One region of the Devosia sp. J20-27 genome, then DNA from elsewhere that is predicted to be linked to it. Evidence: predicted binding sites of a transcription regulator. Region 1 holds the regulator's gene; each other region holds the start of a gene.

What was found. The regulator PhoB, encoded in region 1, activates phosphate uptake and scavenging genes when phosphate is short. The targets are predictions, from matches to a motif close to TGTCATNNANCTGTCAT.
Region 2: AC0L4C_RS02550 (DUF1045 domain-containing protein) is a predicted target of PhoB. The motif match lies at 3,031-3,047, and genes of this name have one in related genera.
Region 3: phnC (phosphonate ABC transporter ATP-binding protein) is a predicted target of PhoB. The motif match lies at 3,605-3,621, and genes of this name have one in related genera.

The regions. Positions count from the first base shown of each region.
Region 1 covers NZ_CM147875.1:256,152-261,273, reverse strand. The annotation lists gene pstC (phosphate ABC transporter permease subunit PstC) at 1-403, shown strand, start outside; gene pstA (phosphate ABC transporter permease PstA) at 412-1,704, shown strand; gene pstB (phosphate ABC transporter ATP-binding protein PstB) at 1,745-2,545, shown strand; gene phoU (phosphate signaling complex protein PhoU) at 2,560-3,252, shown strand; gene phoB (phosphate regulon transcriptional regulator PhoB) at 3,263-3,967, shown strand; gene AC0L4C_RS01180 (VOC family protein) at 4,018-4,389, opposite strand; gene AC0L4C_RS01175 (GNAT family N-acetyltransferase) at 4,510-5,019, shown strand.
Region 2 covers NZ_CM147875.1:533,625-538,746, reverse strand. The annotation lists gene AC0L4C_RS02575 (hypothetical protein) at 1-173, shown strand, start outside; gene AC0L4C_RS02570 (hypothetical protein) at 170-379, opposite strand; gene AC0L4C_RS02565 (hypothetical protein) at 372-521, opposite strand; gene phnN (phosphonate metabolism protein/1,5-bisphosphokinase (PRPP-forming) PhnN) at 595-1,146, opposite strand; gene AC0L4C_RS02555 (alpha-D-ribose 1-methylphosphonate 5-triphosphate diphosphatase) at 1,146-2,282, opposite strand; gene AC0L4C_RS02550 (DUF1045 domain-containing protein) at 2,282-2,983, opposite strand; gene AC0L4C_RS02545 (glycerate kinase type-2 family protein) at 3,258-4,511, shown strand; gene AC0L4C_RS02540 (VOC family protein) at 4,516-4,863, shown strand; gene AC0L4C_RS02535 (Gfo/Idh/MocA family protein) at 5,100-5,122, shown strand, end outside.
Region 3 covers NZ_CM147875.1:3,787,112-3,792,233, reverse strand. The annotation lists gene phnK (phosphonate C-P lyase system protein PhnK) at 1-442, shown strand, start outside; gene AC0L4C_RS18800 (carbon-nitrogen hydrolase family protein) at 605-1,345, shown strand; gene phnL (phosphonate C-P lyase system protein PhnL) at 1,342-2,046, shown strand; gene AC0L4C_RS18790 (DapH/DapD/GlmU-related protein) at 2,043-2,651, shown strand; gene AC0L4C_RS18785 (addiction module antidote protein) at 2,830-3,126, opposite strand; gene AC0L4C_RS18780 (hypothetical protein) at 3,126-3,257, opposite strand; gene phnC (phosphonate ABC transporter ATP-binding protein) at 3,693-4,517, shown strand; gene phnD (phosphonate ABC transporter substrate-binding protein) at 4,562-5,122, shown strand, end outside.

The sequences.
Region 1 (5,122 bases):
CTCCTCGCTCGCCGACGATGCGCTCAAGGCCGTGCCGCGTGCCATGCGTGATGGCTCGATCGCCATGGGCGCCACGCGCGCCGAGACCATGACCAAGGTGCTGCTGCCGGCAGCTCTGCCCGGCATCATGGGTGGCGTCCTGCTCGCTCTCAGTCGCGCCATCGGTGAGACCATGATCGTGGTGATGGCCGCCGGTCTGATCGCCACCCTGACGATCAACCCCATCGACTCGGTGACCACCGTGACGGTTCAGATCGTCACCCTGCTGATCGGCGATACCTCGTTCGACAGTCCCAAGACCCTGGCCGCCTTTGCCCTCGGCCTGATGCTGTTCCTGATCACTCTGGGTCTCAACATTATCGCCCTAACCATCGTTCGCCGCTATCGCGAACAGTACGACTGAGGCCAACGATGACCGACGCCACTGTGCCTTCCACCGCCGCCACCAGAGATCAGTCGAGCCCGGCCGCGATCCGCCGCAAACGGCGCTATGCCGCCGACTTCCGCCTGCGCATGTACGGCATCGCCGCGATTTCCACGGCCATCGGTCTCCTCGGTATCCTGCTGACGACCCTGATCATTGGCGGTCACCAGGCCTTCGTGCAGACCCATGCGCGCATCGACTTCCCGATTTCTGCCGAGCGCGTCGATCCGGCCGATCCCGCCAAGGCCAACTGGCGCGCCGTTGTGGCCGACGGGATCGAGGCCCTGCTGCCGCCAACCACCACACCGGCGCAGAAGCGCGCCATGGGGCAGATCCTCACCAACAATACCCAGTTCATCGTCCGCGATGCGGTCGTCCGCGATCCCTCCGTCATCGGCGGCACGCTGACCATGGATGTGCCGGTCGCCGATCCCTTCGACCAGCTCAACAAGGGTGTCATCCGCCGCGACACGCCCGAGGAAAACCGGCGCATTTCCGATCAGCAGATTGCCTGGTTCGATGCGCTGGCCGAGCAGGGTCGGATCTCCACCCCGTTCAACTGGGGCCTGATCTTCAATTCCGACAGCCGCTTCCCTGAAATGGCCGGCCTCGCCGGCGCCATCGTCGGTTCGTTCTACGCCCTGATGGTCTGCTTCCTGATCAGCTTCCCGGTCGGCATTGCCGCCGCTGCCTATCTCGAGGAGTTCGCGCCGCGCAATCGCTGGACCGACCTCATCGAGGTCAACATCAACAATCTCGCCGCCGTCCCCTCTATCGTTTTCGGCCTGCTCGGCCTGGCCGTGTTCATCCAGATCTTCGGGCTGCCGCGCTCGGCGCCGATCGTGGGTGGTCTGGTGCTGTCGCTGATGACGCTGCCCACCATCATCATCGTCACCCGGAACGCCTTCAAGGCCGTGCCGCCCTCCATCCGCGAGGCCGCCTTCGGCATGGGTGCCTCGCGTCACCAGGTGATCCTCCATCACGTGCTGCCACTGGCCCTGCCGGGCATCCTCACCGGTACCATCATCGGCCTCGCCCAGGCTCTGGGCGAAACCGCGCCGCTGCTGCTGGTGGGCATGAACGCCTTCATCACCAGCCCCCCGGGCGGCGTGCTCGATGCCTCGACTGCCCTGCCGACGCAGATCTACATCTGGGCCGACAGCCCCGAGCGCGGCTTTGTCTCCCGCACCTCCGCCGGCATCCTCGTGCTGCTCAGCTTCCTGCTGGTCATGAACGCCATCGCCATTTTCCTCCGCCAGCGCCTTGAGCGTAAGTGGTAGTCACAAGAATCCTATTCTGGAGCAAGATTGGATGAACAACATGTCCCAGGCCGCCGAGTCCACCACTGCTCCCCTGAGCAAGACGACGCCGGCCATGCGCGGCGAGAAGGTCAGCGTCTTCTATGGTGCCAAGCAGGCCCTGTTCGATGTCGATCTGGTCATCGGCCGCCATCAGGTGACGTCGCTGATCGGTCCCTCGGGCTGCGGCAAGTCCACCTTCCTGCGCTCGCTCAACCGCATGAACGACACCATCGAGGGCTGCCGCGTCACCGGCCTGATCACGCTCGACGGCGAGGACATCTACAATCCCTCGATCGACGTGGTCGAACTGCGCGCCCGCGTCGGCATGGTGTTCCAGAAGCCCAATCCGTTCCCCAAGTCGATCTACGAGAACGTCTCCTACGGCCCCAAGATTCACGGCCTCGCCCACAACAAGGCCGATCTTGACGAGATTGTCATCTCCTCCATCCGCCGCGCCGGCCTCTGGGACGAGGTCAAGGACCGCTTGCAGGAGCCGGGGACGGGCCTGTCGGGTGGCCAGCAGCAGCGTCTCTGCATCGCCCGCGCCATCGCCACCCAGCCCGAAGTGCTGCTCATGGACGAGCCCTGTTCGGCCCTCGACCCGATCGCCACCGCTGTCATCGAGGAACTGATCGACGAACTGCGCGAGAAGTTCACCATCATCATCGTGACGCACTCCATGCAGCAGGCCGCGCGCGTCAGCCAGAAGACCGCCTTCTTCCACCTCGGCAAGCTGATCGAGGAAGGCAAGACCGAAGACATCTTCACCAAGCCGGTGAACAAGAAGACCCAGGACTACATCACCGGCCGCATCGGCTGACGGAGGACACCACAATGCCCCTGAACGAGCACATCGTCTCCTCCTACGAGGATGAACTCACCGCGCTGCAGAGCGCCATTTCCGAAATGGGCGGCATGGTCGAACAGGCCATCACCGACTCCGTCACCGTGCTGCTCCGTCTCGACCACGAGCAGGCCCGGCAGGTCCGCCAGAACGACAAGCGCATCGACGAGATGCAGCAGCAGATCAACGACATGGCGGTCTCCATCATCGCCCGCCGCCAGCCCATGGCTGCCGACCTGCGCATGGTGGTGACCTCGATCCAGGTCGCCAACGATCTCGAGCGCACCGGCGACATGGCCAAGCAGCTGGCCAAGCGCGCCCTGCAGATCGAGAGCCTCGGCCTGGCGCCGAAGTTCTACAACGGCGTCCGCCACATGGCCGATCTTGTGGCCCGCCAGCTCAAGGCGGCGCTCGATGCCTATGCCGCCCGCAACGCCCAGGCCGCCATCGAGGTCTGCAACCGCGACGACGAAGTCGACGCCATGCACACCTCACTGTTCCGCGAACTCCTCACCTACATGATGGAAGACCCGCGCAACATCACCCAGTGCACCCATCTGCTGTTCTGCACCAAGAGCCTCGAGCGCGTCGGCGACCATGCCACCAACGTCGCCGAAGCGGCCTATTACCTCGAGACCGGCCGCCATCTCGGCGCCGACGAGCACGAGCGTCAGCAGGGCTGAGGAGCGGACCATGGCGCCCACCATCCTGATCGTCGAGGACGAGGCCGATCTCGCCCTCATGGTTCGCTACAACCTCGAGGCCGAAGGTTTCCGCGTTGCCTCCGCAGCCAGCGGCGACGAAGCCGCCGAGCTGATGCGCGAAAGCCTGCCCGATCTCATCCTGCTCGACTGGATGCTGCCCGGGCTCTCGGGCATCGAGCTCTGCCGCCGCTGGCGCTCCAAGGAAGAGACGGCGCGCATCCCGATCATCATGATCACCGCCCGCGGCGAGGAAGAGGAACGCGTCCGCGGCCTCGCCACCGGGGCCGACGACTATGTGGTCAAGCCCTTCTCCATCCCCGAACTGCAGGCCCGCATCCAGGCGCTGCTGCGCCGCTCCAGCCCGCAGCTGGTGACCAACGTCCTCAAGGCCGGCGATCTCGAACTCGATCGCACCAGCCACCGCGTCCGCCGCGCCGGTCGCGAGGTTCATCTCGGCCCCACCGAATACCGCCTGCTCGAATATCTGATGCGCCATCCCGGCCGCGTCTATTCCCGTGAGCAGCTGCTCGATGGCGTCTGGGGCAACGACGTCTATGTCGATGAACGCACCGTCGATGTGCATGTTGGCCGCCTGCGCAAGGCCATCAACCGCCGCGCCAGCGAAGCCGATCCCATCCGCACCGTGCGCGGCGCCGGCTATGCCTTCGACGAGCGCTTCGCCGCCATGAACTGAGAGACGGCGGGCCGACCGGTCGCCCCTCGGGCCGCGTTTTCCCTTGCGCTCTACCGGTGCTGGTCGATCAGCACAGGGTTGCCGTCGGGGTCGGTCAGAACGATATGCGCCGGTCCCTGGCCCGCCTCGTCGGCTTCGCTGTCGAGCTTGATCCCCGCCGCCTTGAGCCGCTTCTGGATGTCGCGCACATCGGTGAACGGCTCGCTCTCCTCGCCATTGGCGTCCCAGCCCGGGTTGAAGGTCAGCGTGTTCTTTTCGAACATCCCCTGGAACAGTCCGATCACCGCGCTGGCGCTCTTCATGATCAGCCACCCCTGCTCGGCGTCGCCATGCATGACGCTGAACCCCAGCTGTTCGTAGAACGCCCGCGATGCCGCAATGTCCTTGACCGACAGGCTGACCGAAAATGCGCCCAGTTCCATTGCGAGACCTCCCTTTGGCTGTCGCCGCTGCCGCGACGTTCTGGGTCCGCAGGCTAGACCACTCACGCCCGAGTGGCGATAACAACCCCGTCAGCACGGCCAACCACCAGGGCTCCATACATGCGCCTCGAAACTGATCGCCTCGTTCTCGATCTGCACAGCCTCGACGATTTCGAGCCCATGGCCGGCATGTGGGGCGATACCGACACCGTGCGCTTCATGGGCGGCCGCCCCAGTTCCCGGCAGGAGAGCTGGATGCGCCTGCTCCGCTACCGCGGCCTCTGGCCGCTGCTGGGCTATGGCTACTGGGCCATTCGCGAGCGCCGCTCCGGACTTTTCGCCGGCGAACTGGGCTTTGCCGATTTCCACCGCGAGGCCGATCCGCCCTTTGACGGCATCCCCGAGGCCGGCTGGGTGCTGGCGCCCTGGGCCCGGGGCAGGGGCTACGCCTCCGAAGCGCTCGCCGCCGCCCTCGCCTGGCTCGACGCCGCCGGCTTCCCCAAGAGCGTCTGCATCATCGACCCCGCCAACCTCGCCTCTCTCCGCCTCGCCCAGGCCCACGGCTACGGCGCTCCCCTCCCCACCCGCCTCTCCGGCACCCCCATCACCCTCTTCACCCGCACGCCCTGACAAACGGCGCCCTCACGACACCCTGCACCCTCACGATGAGCCCCTCCTTCCCTTCTCCCCTTGCGGGAGAAGGTGCCCGAAGGGCGGATGAGGGGTTCTGGCA
Region 2 (5,122 bases), 280 kb from region 1:
ACCCGCGCAACCCGCGCAATGATCCCGTCAAGGCCGAGCAACTGGCAGAGGCGGATCTGCTCAAGGGCAAGACACCCAGGGAGTTGCCGCGCGACACAACGCGCGTCACCGCTGTCGGCGACACCGCGGCGGCATCTCTGACGCCGCGCAGACTCGTGGATTTCTATGCCTAGCCGTCATTGGCGGCGTTGAGCTCGTCCGGCTCCTTGCCGTCGTCGAATTCCTCGCCAGGCATGATGCCGTCGCCGCCGAGAGCCCTGTCGATCGCCACGGCCAGCCGGACGAGATCGATCTCTTTCAGGTCGGTCCCGGCCTGTCGCGCGATCTCGCGGCCCAGCGCTTCAAGGATGGTCTGCTTGCGCTCGTCCAGCTCAGCCATTTCCATTCACCGATAGTCCTTTGTCGTCGATCTTGATCTCGAGCCCCGGGTTCTGGCTCTCCTGGTACATCGTGTAAATGGCAAAGCCAGCCACTGCGATCGCCAGCACGGCGATGATGGCGTAGAGCGAATTCCGGTTCATGAGGATAGCCTCTGTTGACGCTGATGGGAACCTAACGCGCGGCGGCGGCTCCGGGTTCATTGCGCCTCAGGCTTTAGGCCTGTCGCAGCGCTCGCACCAGCCCCGCTATCGCTGTGTCGAGATCGCCCGAATTGTCGATGCGGACCACTTCCACGCCGTCGGGCACCGGGGCGCCCTCATGCGCCAGCCGATCGGCGATCTCCGCCTCCGTCTCGCGGCCTCGTCCCGCCAGGCGTTTGGCCCGCACCGCCGGATCGGCAGTGATCAACGTCACCAGACAGCGCGGGTAGCGCGCCTGCGCGTCGCCAATCATCCGCCGCGAACCGTTCATGACCACCGTGCGGCCCTCGCCGATCTCGCGGTCGATGCTGGCGGGCACCCCATAGCTGAGCCCGTGCGCGTCCCATGTCAGCGCGAAATCGCCCCGCGCCTTCGCCGCCTCGAATCCCTGACGGTCGATGCTGTCGTGGTCTTCGAGCGCTGCAACGGCATCGCGGGTGATCACCCGGCGGGCAAAGACGAACCCGTCGTCACCGGCCAGCGCCGCCCTGGCGCCCGCCATCAGCGTATCCTTGCCGGCGCCCGACGGGCCGACCACCAGTACCAGAGCCCCCGGACGCGGCATCAATTCACTCGCTTGCCCTGCCGCCACACCGAACGCACCACCGGTGCCGAACTGGTCTTGCGCACCCGTACCAAATCGCCGCGCTTGCCTGTGGCAATCTCGCCGCGATCGTCCAGCTGCGCTGCCTTGGCCGGATTGCGCGTCACCATCGAGATCGCTTGCGGCAGCGTGATCGTGTCGATCCGCTCGGGCAGGACGAAAGCCGCAAACATCAGCGCAAACGGCACATAGTCCGAGCTCAGCACGTCCAGCACGCCCTCGCGCGCCAGTTCGCTCGCAGAGATATTGCCGTTATGGGATTTTCCGCGCACCACATTGGGCGCCCCCATCAGCACCGCCAGGCCCGCGCCGTGCGCCGCCCGTGCGGCGTCCATGGTGGTGGGGAACTCGGCGATCACCACCCCGTCGGCGACGGCTTCGTCGACATGCGCCGGGGTCGCGTCGTCATGGCTGGCAAAGGCCAGCCCGACCTCGCGGCCGCGCGCCAGGATGGCGTCGTGGCTCTTTTGCGCATAGAGCCCGCGCTCGCGCTGCCGGTCGGCAATGTACTGGGCCATCTCGGCTTCGGAAAAGCGCATGCGCTTCTGGTAATAGGCGATGTAGTGGTCGAGCGTCGTGTACTGCCGCGCACCGGGCGTATGGTCCATCAGCGACGCCAGCCTGACCACCGGCTTGGCGCAATGGGCATCGAACTGTTCGAAGACGTCCGCGGTCGGCAATTCGCAGCGCAGATGCACCAGATGCTCGGCCCGCAGCCGGTCTTCCGCATCGGCCTGCGCAATGGCATCGACCTGTGCCGCCACGTCATCGGTGATGTCGCCCGTCTCGGGATCGGAGCCCAGCCGGACAGCATCGAACACCGTGGTGATGCCGGCGCCGGCGATCTGCGCGTCGTGCGACTGCAGCGCCGCCATGGCGTGCCAGGTGACGCCCTGGCGCGGGCGATAATGGTTCTCGAAATGATCCGTGTGCAGTTCGACCAGTCCGGGGATCAGGTAGTCGCCCTCGAAATCCTCGCCGGTCTGCGACGGCCCGGCGTCGATGGCGGCAATGACGCCATCGCGCACCAGTAGCGAGCCCTCGATCACCTCGTCGGCGAGCACGATCCTGGCGTTGCGAATCCTCAGTTCGGTCATCAGACCTTCACCTGCGTGCTGAGCGGATAGTCGGTCTCCCGGCAGAATGGCGCACCCGATCCGGTCTCGGTGTAGAGCGTCAGCCGGTCCAGCATTGTAGCCTCTTCCAGCACCGGCGCGAACCAGTCTTTCGCTGCCGCCATCACTGCCGGCAGGGTGGCCGGGTCGAGCCGGTCCGTCAGCGTCATGTGAAACAGGAACTGCTCCATCACATAGGGGTAGCCGAAACGGTCGAGCAATTCGGTCTGGCGCGCGCTCAGCCCGCTTTTGAGGCGCCGCTCGCGGTCGATTGCCGACATCGGCGCCCGGAACGGCTCGAAGGCGGTGACCGCGTCACCGGCAAACGTGGTGAGCGTGTCGCTCTGCAGCACCGGCGTCAGCGCCAGGAAGCCGTCGAGCGAGCGCACTTCCAGCGGACCCAGCAGTACCGGTGCATGCCCGCTGGCAAACTGTTCCACCGCAGCTTCGAGCTCGGCCTGGGTCCGGCCATCGGCCAGTGCCATCGGCGCCTTGATCGTGGCGTGAAAACCGTAGCGTGAGGCCGACGGCGTGATGGCGGTCAGCGTCGTCCCGTCAATGCCCGGTATGCCCTCGTTGGAGACCGGTCCCGCAGCGGCATCGCGACCGAGCCAGCGTGCAGCCCGCTGCCAGAGATCGCTTGTAGTGGGCGGCGCATAGTAGATCGCGAAACGGTCTGGCATCAGCTCAATCGGGGGGATGGGACAAGCGGCCTGCCTAGTTGAAGAGCATGACAGCTATTTGACAAGCCCGGATCGTCACACCCGGCATGAGCCCCATCATGCTCATGCCGGGTGGCTGCACGACCGCCGCTTGCGCCGCAGCCTTTGCAGTGGCGGGAACCTAGAGGCGCGAAAATGAATTGCAGATGAACGTGCAAAGCGGACCGCGAGCGCCATCGCTGTCCTTGCGCGGTGCCCCCGTGAGTCTCAATATGCGGCTCCAAAGGGGCCACGGATGGATCGCGACAATCTCGAAACTCTCTTCAGGGTGGCCGTGGCCGCTGCGCAGCCCGATCAGGCCGTGGCGGCGCATCTGCCAAAACCGCCGGCCGGCCGCACCGTCGTCATCGGCGCCGGCAAGGCCTCGGCACAGATGGCAAAGGCCTTTGAAGCGGCCTGGCCGGGCGAGATTTCCGGGCTTGTCGTCACCCGCTACGACTATGCCACGCCATGTGAACGCATCGAGATTGTCGAGGCGGCTCACCCGGTGCCCGATGCCGCCGGTTTCCTCGCGGCACGGCGCATTATGGAACGGGTGTCCGGACTCAGCCACGATGATCTGGTGGTGGCACTGATTTCGGGTGGTGGATCGGCTCTGCTGCCAATGCCGGCGCCCGGCCTCGACTTCGAGGACGAGCAGGCCGTCAACGAGGCGCTTCTAGCCTCGGGCGCACCGATCAGCGTTATGAACGTCATCCGCAACCAGATTTCGGCTATCAAGGGTGGCCGCCTTGCCGCTCTCGCCGCGCCTGCCCGCGTCGCCACGCTGGTGGTCTCCGACATCCCCGGCGATGACCCGGCTCTGGTCGCCTCGGGCCCCACCGTGCCGATGGCAGCGACCCGCGCCGAAGCCAGGCACCTCGTCTCCCTCTATGGGCTGAAACTGCCTGCATCCGTCGCCGAACTGCTGGCCTCCGATGACAACCCGGCGCCCCGGCCAACCAATCCGGCCTTTGCGCATAATACCGTCCGCGTCATTGCCTCGGCCGCCATATCACTCGAGGCCGCGGCCGAAACGGCCCGCGGCATGGGGCTCAATCCGGCCATCCTCTCGGACGCCATCGAGGGCGAGGCCCGCGAAGTGGCCAAGGTGCATGCTGCCATCGCCAGGGAAGTGCAGCGGCGCAACCGGCCTTTTGCCAAGCCGGCACTGCTGCTGTCGGGCGGCGAAACCACCGTAACAATGCGTGGCACCGGCCGCGGCGGCCGCAATGCCGAATTCCTGCTGGCCTTCGCCATCGCCATCGAGGGCATGGCCGGCATCACCGCACTGGCCGCCGACACCGACGGCATCGACGGGGCAGGGGACAATGCCGGCGCCATCGCTGACGGCACCACTGCCACGCGCATGCGGGCAGCCGGCGTCGACCCGCAGGCGGCGCTCGCCAATAACGACGCCTACACTGCCTTCCGCGAGATCGGCGGGCTCTTTATGACCGGCCCCACCGGCACCAACGTCAACGACTTCCGCGCCATCATCGTGAGGTAGCACAATGGCCAAGGCACTGGGCATAGGCGGCGTGTTCTTCCGCGCCAAGGATCAGAAGGCGCTGGCCAAGTGGTACCAGACGCATCTGGGGGTCTCCGGGTTCTGGATGCAGGAGGCCGGTCCGACCGTCTTCGCGCCGTTTCCGGGCGATACCGACTATTTCCCCGCCGGCCGGCAGTGGATGATCAATTTCCGCGTTGACGATCTGGTTGGCCTGATGGCGCAACTGACGGCGGCCGGTATTGCCGTCGAAACGCGCCCCGAGTGGGATACGCCCGAGACCGGTACCTTCGCTCGCATTCACGATCCGGAGGGCAATCCCATCGAACTCTGGCAACCACCGGCAGAGTAGGCCAAGGCACCGGCCTCTCAGTCTACGCCTCCCTTCCCCTTGAGGGGAGGGACCGAGGGTGGGGTCCATCGGCGACCCGCCGCACCCACCCCCGCCCCTGACCCCTCCCCTCAAGGGGGAGGGGGACCTAGAGATCGCTGATGGAGTGAGGCCCCCCGGAAAATACTCCCGTGCCCGGCTTCCCTTTTGACCGCCATTCGCCTTAAGTGCCGGCACAAAAAGGGGAGCCTGTCGCCATGGCCAAAAAGAAGATTGCCGT
Region 3 (5,122 bases), 430 kb from region 1:
CGGCGAGCGCATGATGGCCGTGGGCGACCGGCACTACGGCCATATCCGCTCCACCGCCATCGAATGGCTCGGGCGCGTCGAGATTGCCGAGGACCGCGTCGACGACGAGCCGCGCAGCTTTTCCGGCGGCATGCGGCAGCGGCTGCAGATCGCCCGCAATCTCGTCACCAATCCGCGGCTGGTGTTCATGGACGAGCCGACCGGTGGCCTCGACGTCTCGGTGCAGGCGCGGCTGCTCGACCTGCTGCGCGGGCTGGTCGCCGATCTGGGGCTGGCGGCCATCGTCGTCACTCATGATCTCGCCGTGGCGCGGCTGCTGAGCCACCGCATGATGGTGATGAAGGACGGCAAGGTGATCGAACAGGGCCTGACCGACCGCGTGCTCGACGACCCGCGCGAACCCTATACGCAGCTGCTCGTCAGCTCGATTTTGCAGGTGTAGAGCGGTGGCCCTCCATCACCCTCATCCGGCCTTCGGCCACCTTCTCCCATCAAGGGAGAAGGCGTGCGCTGAACTCTCCGTGGTCGCCTTCTCCCCTCGTGGGAGAAGGTGCCCGACAGGGCGGATGAGGGGGAGTTCGGTCGTCCCTAAAAGGTACGGGTCATGACAATCCGCATCGCCGGTGCCCAGACGCCGGAGTTCCGCAACGAAGTCGCCGCTGCCCTCGACTGGGCGGAGAGCGTCGCCGACGCGGCAGTGGCCGAAGGCGCGGCGCTGCTCTGCTTCCCCGAGGGATACTTGCAGGGTTACCTGACAGATACTCTGGCACATAGCGTGGCGATGGAGTTGGACTCTGCTGAGTTCAAGGTCATCGCGGCCCACCTGTCGCGTCCCGGCCTCACCATCGTACTCGGCCTTGTCGAGCGGGATGGCGACGCGATCTACAATACGGCCGCAGTCATCGCGGAGGGCGGGCTCATCGGCCGCTATCGCAAGGTCAACCTGCTCGAAGGCGAGCGCCTCTTCACGGCTGGCGCGGAAAGTCCGACCTTCGACGTCGGCGGACTGCGCTTCGGCATCAACATCTGTTTCGATACCAATTTCCCGCCGGCTGCCAAGCAGCTGCGCGAGGCTGGCGCATCGTTGATCGTCCGCCCCGCCAACAACATGATGCCTGCCGATCGCGCCGAGATCTGGAAGGACCGGCACAACGCGGCGCGTGGCGAGCGCTGCCGCGAGACTGGCCTGTGGCTGATCTCTGCTGATGTCACCGGCACCCGCGACGGCCGCGTCGCCTGGGGGCCGACGGCGATACTCAATCCCGCCGGCGAAGTGGTGGCGCAACTGCCGCTCGATGCGCCCGGCCTGCTACTTTTCGATCTGCCTCACGAGGTTCACGAATGACCACGCTCCTCTCCGTCTCCGATGTCGAAAAATCCTTCACCATGCATCTGCGCGACGGCATTGTGCTGCCGGTGGTGGAGCATGTGAATTTTGAGGTGGTGGCGGGCGAATGCGTGGTGCTCGGCGGGCCATCGGGGGCCGGCAAAAGTTCGCTGCTCAAGATGGTCTATGGCAATTACGGCGTCGACGGCGGCGCCATCCGGCTGCTGCATCATGGCGACTGGGTCGACCTGGCGACAGCCAGCCCCCGCACCGTCATCGGCCTGCGCCGCGACACCATCGGTTATGTCAGCCAGTTCCTGCGCACCGTGCCGCGCGTCTCGACGCTCGACGTGGTGGCCGAGCCGCTGGTCAGCCGCGGCATAGAGCGCGAAGCGGCACGGGGCCGGGCGGCGGCACTGCTGGCCCGCCTCAACCTGCCCGAGCGGCTGTGGTCACTGCCGCCGGCGACGTTTTCGGGCGGCGAGCAGCAGCGGGTCAACATCGCGCGCGGCTTCATCACCGACCATCCGGTGCTGCTCTGCGACGAGCCGACCGCCTCGCTCGATGCCACCAACCGCGCCGTGGTGGTCGAGATGATCGCTGAAAAGAAAGCCGCGGGGACGGCGCTGCTCGGCATTTTTCATGACGAGGAGGTGCGCGCCCAGGTGGCCGACCGCGTCGTCGACGTCACCGCCTTCGCACCCCGGCAGGCCGCATGAAACTCTCCGAGACGCCGCTCATCCATCCCACCGCCAGCGTCACCGACGCCGTGCTCGGCAAATATACCGAGGTCGGCGCCGGCTGCCATGTCGCCCATGCCAGCCTCGGCGACTATTCCTATTGCGTCGAGAACACCCAGATCGCCTATGCCAGTATCGGCAAGTTTTCCAACATTGCTGCCCATGTGCGCATCTATGCCAGCATGCACCCGCAGCAGCGCGCCTCGCTGCACCACTTCACCTACCGCTCGAGCTGGTATTTTGACGACGCCGAGGACGACCAGAGCTTCTTCGACTGGCGCGCCGCGACCCCGATTTCGATAGGCCACGACACCTGGATCGGTCATGGCGCCATCGTCATGCCCGGCATCCGCATCGGCACCGGCGCCATCATCGGCTCGGGCGCCGTGGTGACCAGGGACGTCGCCGACTTCGCCATTGCCGTCGGGGTGCCGGCGAGAACCATCAAGCAGCGCTTCCCCGACGCCATCGCGGCGCGGCTGCTGGAGCTCGCCTGGTGGGACTGGGACCACGCCCGCCTGCGCGGCGCGCTCGAGGATTTCCGCACGCTCGAGATCGAGGCCTTTCTGGAGAAGTACGAGTAGGGGTGAGTCTGCGCGGGGCATGTGCGCGTTGCCCAGAGCCTCGTCCCTGATCACCCCCACGCTCCGTCATCCTCGGGCTTGACCCGAGGAACCAGTCTGGTCTGGCCGGTGACTGGGGAGGGATGGGTCCTCGGGTCGAGCCCGAGGATGACGGTGGTGGGGGTGGGGCTGTGCCAGGCTAGACGAGGTCGGACTGCGCCTTGGCGGTCAGTTCGATGCCCAGTGCCTTCATCACCGCGATCGTAGTCTTGACGGTTGGATTGCCGTTCTCGCTGAAGGACCGGTAGAGCTGCTCGCGCGACAGCCCGGTTTCCCGCGAAATCTGCGTCATGCCTCTGGCGCGGGCCACGACACCAAGCGCATGTGCGATGTAGGCCGCGTCTTCAGTCTTGAAGGCCTTCTCCATGAACACCGTGACGGCCTCGGCCGATCCCAGGTCTTCCGCTGGATCATAAGTCGTCAGCTTCTCGTTCATCAGCCTGTCCATGTGCCAGCAAGTTGCCGCGCCGCCTTGATGTCTCTTGCCTGCGAACTCTTGTCGCCCCCGCACAGCAGGACAACGATCGTATCGCCGCGCTTCTGGAAATAGACCTCGACGTCGCCCATATGCCCCAGCGCAACCGATCAAGCCGGGAGGCAATGATCGCCCGGGCCCGGACGTCCTTGAGCGCAGACCGCCACTTCCGGAACGTCTCGGTCTGTCTGAGCTCGAGCATGTGTAGTTTATAGACGACGATTAGCCCGGTGGCAAGGGTATGCCGGTGACTGGGGAGGGCTGGGTCCTCGGGTCGGGCCCGAGGATGACGGTGCGGGGGATAGGGCGTGGCGAACGCGACAATGCCCTCAACGATTTACGCAATGGTTTGGGGACGCACCGGGTCGTGCCATGCGCATCGCAGCGCATAACGCTGCCGTCTCAAAGGCTTGCGCCGGAGACGCAGCGGCTTTTCCACTGTCACAGACCCGTCATCCAATCTTCACACGCAGGTCGCGCAACCGACTTAACTCTTGATCCCGTCGATCACGGACGGGGGACGGTCCATGCTGAAGATTTCCGGGGTGTCACGACGCTTCGGCGCCAAGACTGCGGTTGATGGCGTCACGCTTGAAATCCCCGCCGGCCAGATGGTCGGCATTATCGGGCGCTCCGGCGCCGGCAAGTCGACACTGTTGCGCATGGTCAACCGGCTGACCGATGTTTCGGATGGCGCGATCCACTTCGATGGCGTGCAGGTGTCGGCGTTGCGCGGCAGGGAGCTGCGCAGCTGGCAGCGCGACTGCGCCATGATCTTCCAGCAGTTCAACCTGGTGCCGCGGCTCGACGTGATCACCAATGTGATGTTCGGCCGCCTCAACCAGCGCTCGACCCTGCGCACGGTGCTCAACCTGTTCCAGCGCGACGACATCTACGCCGCCATCGACATTCTGGAGCGCCTTGGCATTTCCGAGCATGGCGCCAAGCGTGCCGAGGCGCTGTCGGGCGGCCAGCAGCAGCGCGTCGGCATCGCCCGGGCGCTGATGCAGGACCCGCGCATCATTCTGGCGGACGAGCCGATCGCCTCCCTCGATCCGATGAACGCCCAGGTCGTCATGGACACGCTGCGGCGCATCCATGACGAGGACGGACGCATGGTCATCTGCAACCTGCACACGCTCGATACCGCCCGCCGCTATTGCGACCGGGTCATCGGGATGCGCGCCGGCCGCATCGTCTTCGACGGCAAGGCCGAGGAACTGACCACCAGCGTGGCGCGCGAAATCTACGGCGCCGACGCCGATTTCTCGGAGGAGGCCACCTCCACGAGCATCGAATCCCTCAGCCGCATCAGCGGCTTCAGCAAACCAGACGTCGCACTGGCAGTTTGACGACACCGCCCCGTTTTCGGGGTTTCCCCTATCGGAGAGTTGAAATGAAGAAGCTTGTTGCAGCGCTGCTGCTCACGTCGACGATGGTCGTCCCGGCCTTCGCCCAGGATATCACCGAATTCCGCATCGGCATCCTCGGCGGCGAGAACGCCCAGGACCGCCTGACCTCGAACGAATGCGTCCGCGCCTACACCGAGGAACTGCTTGGCGTCCCCACCAAGATCTTCACGCCCGCCGACTATGACGGCGTCATCCAGGGCCTGCTCGGCGGCACCATCGACATGGCCTGGCTCGGCGCCTCGGCCTATGCCAAGACCTACATCACCGATCCGGAAGCGGTCGACGTCGTGCTGGTCAAGACCAATCTCGACGGCTCGTTTGCCTATCACTCGATCGGTTTCGCCCGCGCCGACTCCGGCATCAAGTCGCTGGCCGACATGAAGGGCAGGGTGTTCGGCTTCGGTGATCCGAACTCGACTTCGGGCTACCTCATCCCCTCCGTCGAAATCCCCAAGGAAATCGGCGCCACCATGGAAAGCGGCGACTATTTCGGCGAAGTCCGCTTCACCGGCGGTCACGAGCAGACCATCGTTGCCGTCAACAAC